2 regions of the uncultured Spongiibacter sp. genome follow, and region 1 is predicted to be linked to the other one. Evidence: predicted binding sites of a transcription regulator. Region 1 holds the regulator's gene; the other holds the start of a gene.
What was found. Region 1 encodes PhoB, which activates phosphate uptake and scavenging genes when phosphate is short. Its sites were predicted from a motif close to TGTCATAAANNTGTAACA; they were not measured.
Positions count from the first base shown of each region.

Region 2: the regulator PhoB is predicted to act here: its motif matches at 4,879-4,896, upstream of gspC (type II secretion system protein GspC).

Region 1 covers NZ_CAXGPO010000019.1:2,690-10,477, reverse strand. The annotation lists gene pstA (phosphate ABC transporter permease PstA) at 1-286, opposite strand, end outside; gene ABNS66_RS10005 (ABC transporter permease subunit) at 304-2,460, opposite strand; gene ABNS66_RS10000 (phosphate ABC transporter substrate-binding protein PstS family protein) at 2,655-3,623, opposite strand; gene phoR (phosphate regulon sensor histidine kinase PhoR) at 3,704-4,999, opposite strand; gene phoB (phosphate regulon transcriptional regulator PhoB) at 5,009-5,716, opposite strand; gene purU (formyltetrahydrofolate deformylase) at 5,822-6,676, opposite strand; gene ABNS66_RS09980 (SPFH domain-containing protein) at 6,706-7,554, opposite strand; gene ABNS66_RS09975 (NfeD family protein) at 7,600-7,788, opposite strand, start outside.
Region 2 covers NZ_CAXGPO010000021.1:16,057-23,844, reverse strand. The annotation lists gene gspF (type II secretion system inner membrane protein GspF) at 1-296, opposite strand, end outside; gene gspE (type II secretion system ATPase GspE) at 283-1,764, opposite strand; gene gspD (type II secretion system secretin GspD) at 1,764-3,950, opposite strand; gene gspC (type II secretion system protein GspC) at 3,947-4,825, opposite strand; gene ABNS66_RS10500 (DUF3012 domain-containing protein) at 5,009-5,176, opposite strand; gene ABNS66_RS10495 (rubredoxin) at 5,337-5,510, opposite strand; gene ABNS66_RS10490 (hypothetical protein) at 5,648-6,508, opposite strand; gene ABNS66_RS10485 (tRNA-dihydrouridine synthase) at 6,546-7,502, shown strand; gene ABNS66_RS10480 (DUF2505 domain-containing protein) at 7,510-7,788, opposite strand, start outside.

The DNA.
Region 1 (7,788 bases):
CGGTATCGAGTGTAAAGCCAGCGCTGAGCAGCTGCTCGATCGCCACATCCTCGCTTTCAACCCGCTCAGCCATCACCACCGCTGGGGTTGCATCCGGCAACTGATACTCTGCGACAAAAACATCGGCGGGCCAAAAGTGGCTGAAACCACGCACTGCCAACAGTATTAACAAACCGATAACGGCCAGTGTGCTGACGGTCACCGCAGCGGCGTTCATCCAAATCAAGGGTTCGCCGCCCTTGAACCAGGCCGTCAGCCCCTGCTTTTCTTTATCCTGTAAATACATGATGTATCCCGAATCAATCAGAGGTTGCCGTAGCGCTGACGCAGACGCTGTCTGACCGTCTCCGCAACAGTGTTAACAACAAACGTAAACATAAATAGTACAAAGGCCGCCAAGAACAACACCCGGTAGTGACTGCTGTCGACTTCCGTTTCACCAATTTCTACCGCGATATTTGCCGCCAGCGTCCGCATACCCTCGAAGATATTGGCGTCCATAATTGGGGTATTACCAGTGGCCATCAGAACGATCATTGTCTCGCCGACCGCGCGACCCATGCCGATCATCAGGGCTGAGAAGATACCCGGGCTGGCGGTGGGCATAACGACACCAACCAGGCTTTGCCAAGGCGTTGCACCGAGCGCCAGTGATCCGTAACTAAGGTGCTTGGGCACCGAGAAAATGGCATCTTCAGCGATGGAAAAGATCGTGGGGATAACGGCAAAACCCATTGCCACACCCACCACCAGAGCATTGCGCTGGTCGAAGGATATGCCCAGATCATTGGTCAACCAGGCGCGCATATCGCCCGCAAAGAATGCCCTCTCCATTGGTGCGCTCAGCTCAACGCATGCGATTACCAGACCAATTACAACGGGAACCAACAGCAAGGGATGCCAGCCTTCGGGAACGCGGCGACTCACGCTCACGGGTAGTCGCGACCACAGCCAAGCGAAAATGAGAATACCCACTGGCAGCGCAATAAAGATGCTGAATACCGCGGGCAAATTGCGCTCGATAAAGGGTGCCAGCCACAGGCCGGCCAAGAAACCGAGAATAACGGTAGGCAAGGCCTCCATTAACTCGATGAGTGGTTTAACCTTGCGGCGCAGCGAGGGCGCCATGAAATACGCGGTGTAAATCGCACCACAAATCGCCAATGGCGCCGCAATTAACATGGCATAAAAAGCGGCTTTCAGGGTGCCAAAGGCCAGCGGTGCAAAGCTGTACTTCGGCTCAAAATCATTGTCTGCCGCCGAGGACTGCCAAACATAGTCGGGCTCGGGGTAGCTTTCGTACCACACCTTGCTCCACAGCACAGACCAAGAGACCTCGGGGTGCTCATTTTCCACGGCGAAGCTACGGATCTCCCCTCCCTGCAACTCGACAAGGAGGCGATCCGCCCGCGGCGAAATTGCCATGCCAAGCACATTTTTTAATTCCAGCTCTTCACTCAGCAAACGGCGTTGCGACGTGCTGTAGAAGATATCGAGGTGACCGTCATCGGTAATGCTGACAAAGCCTTTGCGGCGGTGTTCGGTCAGCAGCATCGCGGAGGGGCCACCTGCCGTAAACTGGCGCACAAACTGCAAACCGTATTGTCCGCCCTGCTGAGCATTGCGAACCACGAACCACTGGGACACGCTGCCATCCTCGGCGGCGGTGAGCAAAGAAATACCGCCTAACAAAAAGCGTACATCACTCAGTGCCGCGCCATCAGTCACTTCGCCGCGATCAACGATCTCCAGGCTGCGCAGGCTAATCAACCGGTAGCCACCTTGCTGGCTCAACACGTACAGCCACTGCTGGCGAGGCCCGATCAATAGATAGTCGGCGGAGATATCCAGCGTTGGCAATGCCAGGTTTTCTTCGACCAGGGTGATTTCTTCACTGAGGAAGTCTTCTTCTTTGGTCCAGCGGCGTCCGACCAAATGGCCGTCACTCACGGCGACCACCACCAGGGCTTCCTCACTGTCGCGCACGGCTAGTCGACTCAGGGCCGCGTCGCTAATTTCCATGCCGGCTTCGCCATAGGGAAAGCGCAGAGACGGCGTAATCAGGCGTTGATCCTCGGGGTAGCTCACGCGATAGTCATGTTTGGCCAGCAGAGCTCGACCGTCTTCCATACCCACCGCGAATACGCGGGTTTCTTCTGACTCCAGTGCAAAGCTGCTAATCGCTGCAGTCGTTGGCAGCGACCGCTTGAGAACCTGTTGACCATTCTCGGTATTAAAAAATACGGCATCCCCGTTTTCGGCAAGGCGAAAACCCACCTCGGCCTGTTCTTCCATTGCCAGATACAATGGCGCGGCGGCCACTGGCAATTGGAACTGTTCCTCTGACTCGATGCCAGCCGAATTAAACAGCGGCAGAATTTCATACAGCAGATAGAAAAAGATCAGCAGAATGGACAGCAATACCCCAACACCACCGCCGGTGATAGTTGCTGTGGTCATGCCATCTTTGACTTGGCGCCATCTGCGTTGGGCCGATGCAGTTGCGCGCACCTCTGATTGCTTCATAAGTCTCGGGCTCTTTGAGGAACTGGCGGGGATTTTATGACGATAATGTTTCAGTTTTGTTACAGATAAAAAATGTGCCACAAACTCACGTTTGCAGCACATTTTACAGCGACATCATGTCGGCATTTTTACAGCTCTAGCTTTTTGCGAATTTTCTCTACAACGCTTGCTGGCAGCGGGATGTAGCCATCTTTGGCAACGATTTCCTGACCCTGCTTTGACAGCACCAGCTTAACGAATTCGCGCTCTAGCGGCGTAAACGGCTTATTGGGTGCTTTATTCATGTAAACGTAGAGGAAGCGTGACAGCGGGTAGCTACCATTGATCGCATTTTCCGGCGTGGCGTCAACAAAACTGCCCTTCTCATTCTTGGACAGCGGAATAGCGCGAACGCTTGAGGTCTGGTAGCCGATGCCAGAATAACCGATGCCGTTAATAGAGGTAGACACAGACTGAACCACTGATGCCGAGCCTGGCTGCTCGTTTACACCATTTTTAAAGTCGCCTTTACACAGTGCCTTGCCTTTAAAGTAGCCGTAGGTGCCCGATACCGAGTTGCGACCGAACATTTGAATATCGCGCGCCGACCACGACCCATCCATGCCGAGCTGACCCCAGCGCTGGATATTTTCCGGGTGGCCACACTTGCGAGTGCTTGAGAAAACCGCATCGACTTCGGCGATGGTCATCCCCTCAATGGGGTTGTCCTTGTGGACAAACACCGCCAGGGCGTCAATAGCCACCGGAACCGCAACGGGTTTGTAGCCATATTTCGCTTCGAAGGCTTCGATCTCTTTGTCCTTCATCTTGCGGCTCATTGGCCCCATGTTTGAAGTGCCTTCTGTCAACGCCGGGGGCGCAGTAGAGGAACCGGCTGCTTGAATCTGGACGTTAACGTTTGGGTAAGCGCGTTTGAAGTCTTCGCTCCAAAGCGTCATCAGGTTTGCCAGGGTATCTGAGCCAACGCTGGAAAAAGTGCCCGATACACCCGCCGCTTTTTCGTACACAGGCAGCGCCGGATCAACTTCAGTGGCTGCCGCCACCCACATAGAGGAAAGGCCAAATGCGGCCGCCATCAGACATTGCTTCAGTTTCACAGGTATCTCCCGATCAATAAAATTGGTAACACGGCTGTCATTTTAGCGGCGCTAGATGACGGATTTATTACAATGAGAAATCAGTTTACCCGAGTGATTAATGAACGTGGAAATAAACAACTGAACGTACTGCCATGCCCCGGCTGGCTGGAGATTTTCATCTCGGCCCGGTGGCGCAACAAAACATGTTTCACGATCGCCAAACCCAAGCCTGTACCGCCGGTATCGAGGGAGCGACTTTGATCAACCCGGTAGAAACGCTCGGTTAGACGGGGAATGTATTGCGGCTCGATACCAATCCCGCTGTCCTGCACTTCCAAAACACCGTGGCTGTCATCCTGGTACCAACGCAGCACAATTCGGTCATCCTCGGCGGTGTAGCGCGCGGCGTTTACCGCCAGGTTAGACAGCGCGCTGCGTATTTCCGTCGCCTGCCCTTTCAGGGCAATGGCATCGTCACATTCGATGTCAATCTGGCGGTTGCCCTTGGCGGCCGCCAGGGCTTCTTCGCGCACCATTTCCATCAGCGGGCGGATGCGTATTACTTCATGCTCGCTGGCTTGAGGGACGGATTCCAGTCGCGACAAGAGCATTAAATCTTGAATGAGGTGATGCATGCGACGAGACTGCCGCAGCATTTGATCGATGGCGCGATCCCAGCGCGGGTTGTCGCCACCGTGCTCAGAAAACGTCTCCAGGTAACCATTGATCACCGTCAGTGGCGTGCGCAACTCGTGCGACACATTCGCGACAAAATCTTTGCGCATTTTTTCGAGACGGTGGGTTCGCGTGACATCGCGAGCAAACAGTAAACGGTTACCCTCTGCGAAAAAGCTGATGCTTAAACTGAGCTGTATCTCGCTGTTTACCGGCGACGCCATTTCAAAGGGCATGGCGTATTTTTCTGCTTCGTAGTAGGCAACAAAATTCGGGTTGCGCACTAAATTCAGCAGCTGCAAGCCGACATCTTCATCCCTGCGCAGCCCCAGTAGATCCATCGCCGCATCGTTGCACCATTCGATGTTGCCGTGACGATCCAGCATCACCACAGCATCTGACATCGATGCAAACGATGAATGTAAGTAATCAATAATTGCTTGTAACTGATCACGATCTCCCGAAGCATGCTTCTGCATATCGTAAATCGTGTCGAAAATTTGACCCCACATGCCAATTGCCTCTGGCGGCTCGGTACCCAAGCCTCTATATAACCAGTCGCTCAGTCGTTGAAGTTGCCATAGCAGCCAGGTGCATATCACCGCTGCAACGATAAAAACGGGCCACACTCCAAGGTCGAACGCTGTTGCAAACACTGCCGCCGCTGCCAATGGCAGCACTACGCGAACAAGCTCCGTCTTCCAGCCGTAATACCGCATAGAGCAGCGCTAGGCGCTCACCCCCGTTGCGGAAAAACGGTAGCCAGTACCGCGAACGGTTTGAATCAGCTGCCCGAAGTCTCGCTCGCCGGTCAGCAGCGCTTTGCGAAGCCGGCGAATATGAACATCTACCGTGCGCTCTTCAACATAGACATTGGTGCCCCATACCTGGTCAAGCAGTTGACCACGGCTATAGGCACGCTCTTGGTGGGTCATGAAAAACTTCAGTAATTTAAACTCGGTGGGCCCCATATCCAAAGGCTCACCATTGGCAAACACGCGGTGACTGGCGGGGTCGAGTTTGAGGCCATCCACCTCAATGGTCTCTTCCTGCTCAGGCGAGCTGCCGCGGCGCAACACTGCCTTGATGCGCGCCATTAGCTCTCGGGAAGAAAACGGCTTCGTAATATAGTCGTCGGCACCGACATCCAGGCCCTGAACACGGTTGTCTTCATCGTCTTTAGCGGTGAGCATGATCACCAGCATATCCCGGGTTAAATCTTCCCGGCGCAAGCGGCGCAGCAGCTCAATACCACTGGTGACTGGCATCATCCAGTCCAGCAGTACCAGATCCGGGCGCTGATCAACAATAATTCCGTGCGCTTCCTGCGCGTTGCTCGCTTCGATGCAGTCGTAACCGGCAAGCTCTAGCCCTACGCGGATCATCTCGCGAATGGCGGCTTCGTCATCGACGATGAGGATGGTCTTTGTGCTCATGCTCTTCCCTTGTAGCCTGTGGATGCTTGAGCCTGCATTAAAACGGCCTTTAATGACAATTATATGACAACGACTCGATCAAGGCGCCAGCCGTTGCCCCCAATCTTAGTCGAAAACGACAGTTTTATTACCGTGCACTAACACCCTGTCCTCAAGGTGGTTGCGAAGCGCGCGTGCCAGAACGCTCTTTTCAACATCCTTACCCAAACGCACCAGATCATCCTTACTATGGCGATGCGACACCCGAATGACGTCCTGCTCGATAATCGGGCCTTCATCCAGCTGCTCAGTGACGTAGTGGCTAGTGGCACCGATCAATTTTACGCCGCGATCATAGGCCTTCTGGTAGGGGTTCGCGCCAATGAAAGAAGGCAAAAAGCTGTGGTGAATATTGATCATTCTGCCGCTGTAAGCACGGCAAAACTCCGGGGGAATAATCTGCATATAGCGCGCCAGCACGACACAATCAGCGGCATAACTTTCGGTTAGCTCCTGAATACGAGCGTGGGCCGGCGCCTTGTTTTGAGGGTCGACCGGCACATACTCAAACGGAATTCCATGCCACTCGACCATGCTGCGCAAGTTCTCGTGATTTGAGATCACACAGGGAATATCACAGTACAGCTCGTCGCTATGCCAGCGGTGCAATAAATCTGCAATACAGTGTGAGGCATGGCTTGCCAGAATCACCACCTTGCGCCGCCGCGCTGAGTCGACCAGCTCCCACTCCATGTCATAGGCCTGCGCCAAGGGCGTAAATGCCTCGCGCACTGCCTCGGCACCGATACTCAGTGAATCGGCTTTAATCTCATTGCGCATGAAAAACCAATTGCTGTCAGCATCCGCGTGATGATTGGCTTCGGTTAGCCAGCCCCCCTGGTCGGCGACAAATTGACTCACTTTGGCGACAATGCCAACGCGGTCTGGACAACTGGTGATCAAACGGTAGGTATGTTCCATCTTTACAACAACATCCTTGCAAAAAAATCTTAACCCTTGTTCAGTATTGCCCGCACTGCCTGAGGCAGGTCTGCGGGAAGCACAACGGTCTTGGCATTGTCGGACGCTGACAACTGACGCAGCGAGTCAGCGTATTTTTCACCCAGCAGATACAGCACGGGCAATTCATCACCTTTAACGGCCTCCGAAACCAACTCAATCGCTGCACCGCTGGCCTTAGCCAACACCACTTCCGCCTGGGCGTCGCGACGCGATGCTTCCAGACGCCCCTCAGCTTCGAGGATCGCAGCCTGCTTCTCACCTTCGGCCTTGGTCACCGCCGCGCGACGTTGACGCTCTGCCGCGGCCTGTTCTTCCATGGCACTTTGCATGGTGGGAGATGGATTAATGTCTTGGATTTCCACCGTTTTAAGTGTGATCCCCCAGTCGGAAATATCGTCTGAAATCCCCGCTTTGAGCTTGGCCTTGATTTGCTCCCGCGACGACAGGGCCGAATCCAACGACATTTCGCCTACAATTGAACGCAGCGCAGTCTGTACTAGGTTTTGGATGGCAATAGTGTAATTCTCAACACCGTAGACAGCCTTCTCAGGAGAAACGATATTTATATAGGCCACCGCGTTGGCAATAATCACCGCATTGTCTTCAGTGATGACCTCCTGGGAGGGGATATCCAACACAATATCCTTGGTTGTTAGGCGATAGGCCACTTGATCAACATAGGGAATAATAAAATTCAAACCGGGGTTCAAGGTGCGGTGATATTTACCCAGGCGTTGCACAATGTGTTTGTAACCTTGGGGAACGGTCTTCACCCCCATCGACAGCGTGACCACAACCAATACAAACAACGCCCCTGTAATCGCTAAACCATCCATATTCTTCCCCTAAAACCTCGTAAAATGAGCCTGCCAGCAACGGTATTATTCGGCAGCTTTGGCGCCGCGCTGGCGGCGTACTATCAATGAATTACCAGAGATATCTTCAACAACGACCCGGTCTCCAACGATCAAGGGCTCGCGACAAATATAACTCCATTCGTCATTACCCAGCACCGGTATACTGAAGCGCACTTGCCCCTCGCGGTGGTCCCCAACGCGCGTAACCATACC
Region 2 (7,788 bases), on a different contig from region 1:
GCCTCTTTGCGACTGTGCTTTGCCGTCGCCGCCAGGGCCTCTTCGACCGGTATTCCGGAATGTATCAGTGTTGCTAAGTGGCGGGTGAACAGCGCCAGATCGGCAATACCGATACGCGGCCGCGACAACGACAGGCCGCCCTTACCGGAAGATCTATCGCGAGTGGCTTTTACCTCTACCGGAAATAACTGCTGATCCCGCAGGGCTTGCCTTGCCATGCGGATCGAATCGGCTTCGACGATGCCCTTGCGACTGGCGCCGCCAGCGTCGAGTGCGCGGTACTCAAAGGCCGGCATCGGCACCCTCGCGAACGCTGCGCAACAATTCGTCGAGGCTCGTTTGGCCTTCGAGCACCAGTCGCCGCCCCTCTGACATCAGCGTTGTCATTCGGGCACTGGCATAGCGCTGAATCTCCTGCTCGCCGGCGCGATTGTGGATCATTTCCGCCAGTTCCCTGTCGATCACCAACAATTCATAGACGCCCTGGCGACCGCGATAACCAGAGTGCTGACACGCTTCGCAGCCACCGGCATTGTAGGCTTGCTGACCCTCTAACTGGGTATCTCCCAGCAGGCGCGCTTCCGTCGCATCCAGCGTTATTGGCTGGCGGCAGGACTGACACAAACGACGCACCAGGCGCTGTGCTAATACGCCTTTTAAGCTCGACGCAATCAAGTACGGCTCTACACCGATGTCGACCAAACGCGTAATGGCGCCAATGGCGGTGTTGGTGTGTAGGGTCGATAACACCATGTGACCGGTTAACGATGCCTGTACGGCAATTTCGGCCGTCTCTTGGTCGCGGATCTCGCCGACCATCACGACATCGGGGTCCTGGCGAAGAATCGCCCGCAGGCCCCTCGCGAAGGTCATACCCACTTTGGCATGCACTTGCGTCTGACCGATTCCTTCAATGTCGTACTCTACCGGGTCTTCCACGGTGAGAATATTCCGCTTGCGGTCGTTCAAGGCCATCAACCCGGCATAAAGCGTGGTGGTTTTACCGGAGCCGGTCGGCCCGGTCACCAGGATAATACCGTTGGGCTGATGCAACAGGTCGGTCAGTTTCGCCAGTGTTCTCTCGGGCATACCGAGATGAGAAAGATCGATTCGCGCAGCCTGTTTATCCAACAGGCGCATCACCACGCGCTCGCCGTAATTCGATGGAATGGTCGACACCCGCACATCCACCGACCGACCGGCGATCCGCAGTGACACACGACCATCCTGGGGCACGCGTTTTTCCGCAATATCGAGGCGAGACATCACCTTAATACGCGACACCAGCAAGGGGGCGAGGCGGCGGTTGGGTGTTAATACTTCTTGCAGAATGCCGTCCACTCGCAAGCGAACTGACATGGTTTTCTCGTAGGTTTCAATATGAATATCGGAAGCGTCACGCTTTAGCGCTTCACCGAACAAGGCATTAATCAGGCGGATAACAGGGGCGTCATCCTGCGCGTCCAAAAGGTCCTGAGACTCGGGAATCTCCTCAGCCAAGCGGTCAAGGTCCACTTCGTCGCTGATATCGCCCATCGCCGACATCGCATCGCCCTGCTGGCGCTGAAAAGCCTCGTTAATCTTCTCTTGCAGCGCGTCCTCATCACATAGCGCCATTGAAAAAGACGTATTCAGTGCGCGCTGAACCTCGGCCAAGGCAGGCGCTGGCGTGGTGCGGCAAACCAACACCTGAGGGCCGTGCTCGCCGTCCTCCACCAACAGGCGATTAGTGCGTGCAAAAGCGTAACTTAAGGGGCGCGACATCAGGCTTGGCCATCCTCAGCGCCGTCGCAGCGGCGCGGCATCTTCGAACCAGCGCGTACCCGGCGACTGCATTCGTCCTTGCGCCACTCTATGGGCTCGGCCGTAACCGGCGCTTCCTCTGCTGGGCTGGCAGCGGCGCCCTGCTGCGCCGGTGGTTGCGGCGCTGGTGAATTCTGCGGTGCGGATTCAGTGTCGGCGGCTGGCGATGCCTTAACCGGCGGCTCAGCCAGGGTTTCGCGGGGCAGCAAATCTACCGGCGAGGGCTCCAGGCCGGACCATTCTGGCAATACCGATAGCTCTGTGAATGGGAACAAGGAAATACCGGATGCGGCTTTAGCCAACTGCTCGGTGCGAATAAAGTTGTACTTTCTGCCACTGAGTTCAGAGAGTGTTGCCTGGTCACGGACGATAGTTGGCCGGATAAACACCATCAAATTGCGCTTAGACATGCTGGTGTTGTCCGCGCGAAACAATCTGCCCAACAGGGGGATATCGCCCAACAAAGGCACCTTCGCGGTCTGCTCATTGACCTGATCATCAATAAGGCCGCCCAGCACGATTGTTGCACCGTCGTTCACCAGTACTGTCGTTTTAATGGTGCGCTTATTGGTAATAACATCGGCGGCATTGGTTGCCGGGCTGAGCGAGGACACCTCCTGCTCAATCGTCATTTGCACAGCATCGCCATCGTTAATCTGCGGCGTCATCAGGAGCTTGGTCCCCACTTCTTGCCGCTCGATGGTCTGGAAAGGGTTGGTATTTGTGGAACTGGCGGTTGAACCAGTGATCACCGGAATTTCCTGCCCCACCAGAATGGATGCCTCTTCATTGTCCAAGGTGAGCAGGCTCGGTGTAGAGAGAATATTTGACTCTGAGTCACTCGCCAACGCCGAGACCAGGGTAGCGAAGCTAAAGCCATCCGACAGTTTCCCAAGACCGATGGCAGCGCCCTTGACCGTCGATGCCGCTGCCGCCGCAGCATCGCTGCCAGCCAACAGGCTAATAATTCCCGGTGTGCCGCTAGTACCCGATGCACCGCCGCCGAAATTAATACCACCTGCGGGTGTGCTGCCCTCTTGAGACCCTCTGAACAACCACTGCACCCCTAACTCTTTGGCCTTGCTGTCAGTCACTTCAATAATGATGGCTTCGACCAGCACCTGTGCACGACGGATATCCAGGTCGCGAATGATTTTTTCCAAGTCAGAGATAATATGTGGGCTACCCGACATGACGATGGAGTTCGTCTGCTCGTGGGCTTCAATGTTAATTGACGAAGATACGCCCGGCGCCGCATTTCGGCCCGCGCTTTGCTCATCTTTAACAATGGTGTCGCTTATGCTTTTTAAGACCTTCGCCAATTCTTCTGCTTTGGCGTACTTCAAATACCTAACGCGAATATTCGACTGGCTAGACACCTCGCTATCGAGGTCAGCAACTAGCCTTCGCAGATAACTACGCGCCTCGTCGTCACCAAATAGAATGAGCGTATTCGTCCGAGGGTCTGCCGCGACAACAGGCTTGGATGATCCCCGTTTGCGCGTTTGTTGCGACAACACTTTGTTTAAAACGCGCTCCACCTCTTCCGCCGACGAATTACGCAACACCACGGTCTCCATCAACTGGGAGTCGACAGAGTTAACGGCTGAGATGATCGACATCAAACGGCGAACATTGGATTCGCGATCGGTAATCAAGATGATATTGGCATCGGAGTAACTGGTGATTACCCCGACTTTATTATCGACGAGGGGCCGCAATGACTTAACTAGCTCGTCGGAATCCGCATTTTGCAGCTGCGCGATGCGGGTAATGATGGACTCACTGCGCCCCACTGCTGCGGAGGACCGCTGAACCTCAATGCCTTCTATTTTCGCCGCCTGATTTGGAATAACTTTGAGCACACCGTCGCCGGCCTCGACCGCAGAGTAACCCTCTACCCCGAGCTGCAACAGGAAGATTTGATACAGCTCATCGGCGTCGAGTTTCCTGTGGCTCTGAACGCTGACCTTGCCCTTCACTCGGCTGTCTACAACAATGGTTTTGCCCGTCAATTTGGCAACCGTGTCGATAAATTCACCGATATCCACATTTTGCATGTCGAGTTCGAAGCGTTCGGCATAAGCGGCTTGCAGCGGCGCGGCCAGTACCACCAGCAGTGATAGGCTCAGGAGAAAAGTTTTCATATATCCAATCTTTTGCTCAAAATCGTATTGTTGCGCTGCACAAGCAGCTCGAAGGATTGCGTGGTTTCCATCAGCTTCATTAATTCGGTAGTCGGCAACTCCGACAACGACTGGCCATTCACCGATAAAACGACATCGCCTGGCTTCAAATCAAGCAGTTTAAAAAGGCGTGGATCGCGCCCCGGCTTCATCTCGTAGCCAATCAGCTGCTCGCCCTCCATTACCGGGCTAGCGGCAAAAAAGCGCGCCAAACGCAGCGGGCTATTTTGAATTGTCTGCCGCGGGTCGCCGATAAGATCGCGAATTTCAGCACGATTCAGGTCGATCACATCGCCGTTCGCCGCTGAGGGAGTGGCTGTTGCGCTAATCCCCTGGCTCACGCGGCGTTTTTGCAGTTCAATTTTTTCCTGCTTGCGGTTGTTCTCAATCACAATGTGGTCAGGCATTACCGCCAACAGTTTCACGGCCCCGGCGACTTCTATCTTTTCTCCGACACCGTAGGCTTTAGTTTTGCTGCCGTGGCGCAGAATCGCCACGCCACTGTCTTTGCTGCCGGCAACAACGCCAAGCACGGTAATTTTCAGACGGCTGCGCTTGATATCCTTCTGGATCGTCTGTTCATCCACCGCCGCCTTGGGTGGCTCGCCAAACAGCGGGACGGCTAGCAAAGACTGGACACTGTAGTCAGGGCCATTGCCTGTCGCAACATCAACCGTGGCAACGCTGGCTGGAGGCAACGTTGGCGTGCGCAAGATGCTGGCGACACTCCAAAATAGCTCGGTCAGCAACACAATCAACAACACTAAAAGCAAGGCGCTGATGGCGGAGCGCAACTGGGAGCTACGCAAAATTTTTACTACCGCCAATTTATCCACAGTTGTACATCATCCCTACCGTTGTAGCTAAGCGACGCATAGTAGAGAAACAGTGTGACATTTTTCTTACCACGAACGACGCCTTTGCAAGGTTTTAGCCGGAGTCAGCCAGGCTTGCAATGCCCTTTTCATCAAACCGTCATCAAAACCGGGCAAAGCTACCCGGCCTGGACAGACTTATCACTATTTAAATACGCAGTGTTTGGTGTAGTCGCTTGCTTCGTTGACGCTCCAATCACCTTTGGGCTTTTCCTTCATCGCCGCGCACCATGCCTCGGAACCCACTTCGGGAGCACAAGCGGCCGCCAACAACAGTGAAGATAATAACAAGGCTTTTTTTATCATTTGCATAGTTACCTCTGGTCTTGGACAGTTGAACGACGCTTTTGCGCCAAATCCGGCCTAGTGTAACAGAGGCAATGTGCGAGGCGCACAGTGGAAGGTAATTTTTGAGGGGTGCTGCACTCTGCTGAAAATCAGCGGCAGAGTGCAGTGTCGGTGATGCAGGTGGCTAAGCCTCAACCATATCGAAGTCGAACTTACTGATACCACAATCGGGGCACTCCCAGTCCTCGGGGACATCGTCCCAGCGTGTGCCAGCGGGAATACCGTCATCGGGAATACCCTCTGCCTCATCATAAATGAAGCCACAGATAACACATTCCCATTTTTTATAGTCGCTCATCGTTCTCTCCGTACAGTGCTGCGGGGCAGCTGAGTCGCCGCTATTGTTTGGCTCAGTATACTACCCGAGAGGCCGACAAAATATTAAGGAAAGTCAATCATTTCGCAAGAAAATGCGCACTGAATTCTGCAAAGCAACTACTCGGCTGCGAGACGAATCATTGCCTGAACGGTCGCTGGCAAGGACACCAATACTATCTTAGTGCTCTGTTGCTTCTGCGCCAGGGTAATGGTGATCGCCTCCACCTCGTCGAGACGCTCATACAAATCGCTCAACGCCTCGCTATCACTCAGCGCAATGCCATTGACGGCGTGCAAGCGATCGCCGCTACGAAGCGGCAGCTGGGAAAAAAGGCGTTCATCTTTGCCCGGGTAAAGGTAGTACTCCCGCTCACCGGAGTCCGACTTCTTACGCTCTACTTTCACCGCCCCGCGCAGCGACAATGGCGAGGTATACAAGCGCTCAAGGTATTCAGCAACCAATGTGGTGACAGCATTGTTGCCACGCAGATCAATGGTCTCCACCCTCGCTGCTGGCTGGGGCCTGCCAGTCGCCAGCGGCTTATAGTGGAAGCCACTGCCGCCAATGGGCAACAACTGGTACGCCCCACAACTGTCCAGCAAGAGGCTCGCGTCCAGAATTTCTGCAACGCGCAGACAGGGCACCGCCAAGGTATCACCCGACCGCACAAAGCGCTCCTGCCCGTCAACCGCAACCAGGGCCTGTTCGCCCCCCTGCGCTTGTTGCACGGCCAAACCCACGACGACTCTGCGGGTCTCGGGCTCCTCACCAAACCACTGCGCGTCGTCGGCGTTAAAGATTTCTGACTCTTCGGCCAGCGCCTCGGGATCCGGCGCTATCGAGTAGGCCTGAACCACAGCCAGCACTACGCCGGCTATAACGGTCAGTAGCAATATCGACAATATGCCGGAACGTTTAGTCACTGCCATGGTAAATTCCCCAAAGATGCCGGCAAGCTCGCTATAATGCGCCGACATTGATCACCTATTTTACGTTTCTCAGAGCATCCACGCCATGCAAATTCATCTTGCCCCGATGGAGGGGGTCGTCAACGCACGCATGCGCGCACTGCTGACCAGCGCAGGCGGCATCGACCGCTGTATTACCGAATTTGTTCGCGTCACCAACCAACTGCTGCCGCCAAGGGTGTTCCATCGCCTCTGCCCTGAACTGCAACACGACGGCAAAACCCCCAGTGGCGTTCCAGTGTACGTTCAACTGCTGGGCAGCGAGCCGTTACCGATGGCCGACAACGCCGCGCGCGCGGCGGAGCTGGGCGCACTGGGCGTCGATCTAAACTTCGGCTGTCCGGCTAAATGCGTCAATCGCCATCGAGGCGGTTCTGTGCTGCTGGACGAGCCCGAGCTGATCCATAACATCGTGGGTGAAATCCGAGCGGCTTTGCCCAAGCACTGTCCTTTGACCGTAAAAATCCGCCTGGGTTACCGCGACCGCAGCCGCTTTTTGGATGTCGTCGCCGCCATTGTGGACGGCGGTGCCCAGCAGCTTACAGTACACGCTCGCACGCGCGACGACGGTTACACGCCGCCCGCCCACTGGCATGAAATCGCCCCGGCAGGCGAGCGTTTCGCAATTCCCATTGTCGCAAACGGTGAAATATGGAGCCCTACAGATGCCGAAAAATGCCTAAAAGACAGTGGTTGCAACGATATTATGCTGGGCAGGGGAATTCTGTCGCGCCCAGACCTCGCCCTGTCGATTAAAGCCGCGCAGACCGGCGATGGCTACCAGGACAAAGACTGGCAGCAGGTATTTCCAATGGTGCGCGAGCTATTTCAGGACAGCCTGGTCAACTGTGCGCCGCGCCATGTTGGCGGGCCCGTGAAGCAGTGGCTGGGATATTTGCGCCGCCACTACCCAGAGGCCGCAGGGCTATTCGAAGAGATTAAACGCCTGCGCGCGCCGCAGGATCTGCAGGCTGCATTACTGGATCACCAGCAAGCAGCCTGAGAAGGCCTCAGCCAAGATCTGACTTGAGGTAGTTCAACTCATCCACCGCACCGCTATCGGTCTGGGACAAGACGAATTTCTCAACTTTACCGCCAACCAGGGGGATCTTTGCCTTGCAGCGATGGCTGACGCGGTATTCACAACCACTACCTTTTGGCTGAAGCGACATTTCTGCAGACAGCACCACTGGCTGGCCATCTACGGTAATCTGAATAGTACCGGACCATCCGTCACCATCGGCCTGCCACTCTTCGACAAATTTGAGCGTTTGCTTCGGGTTAAAAAC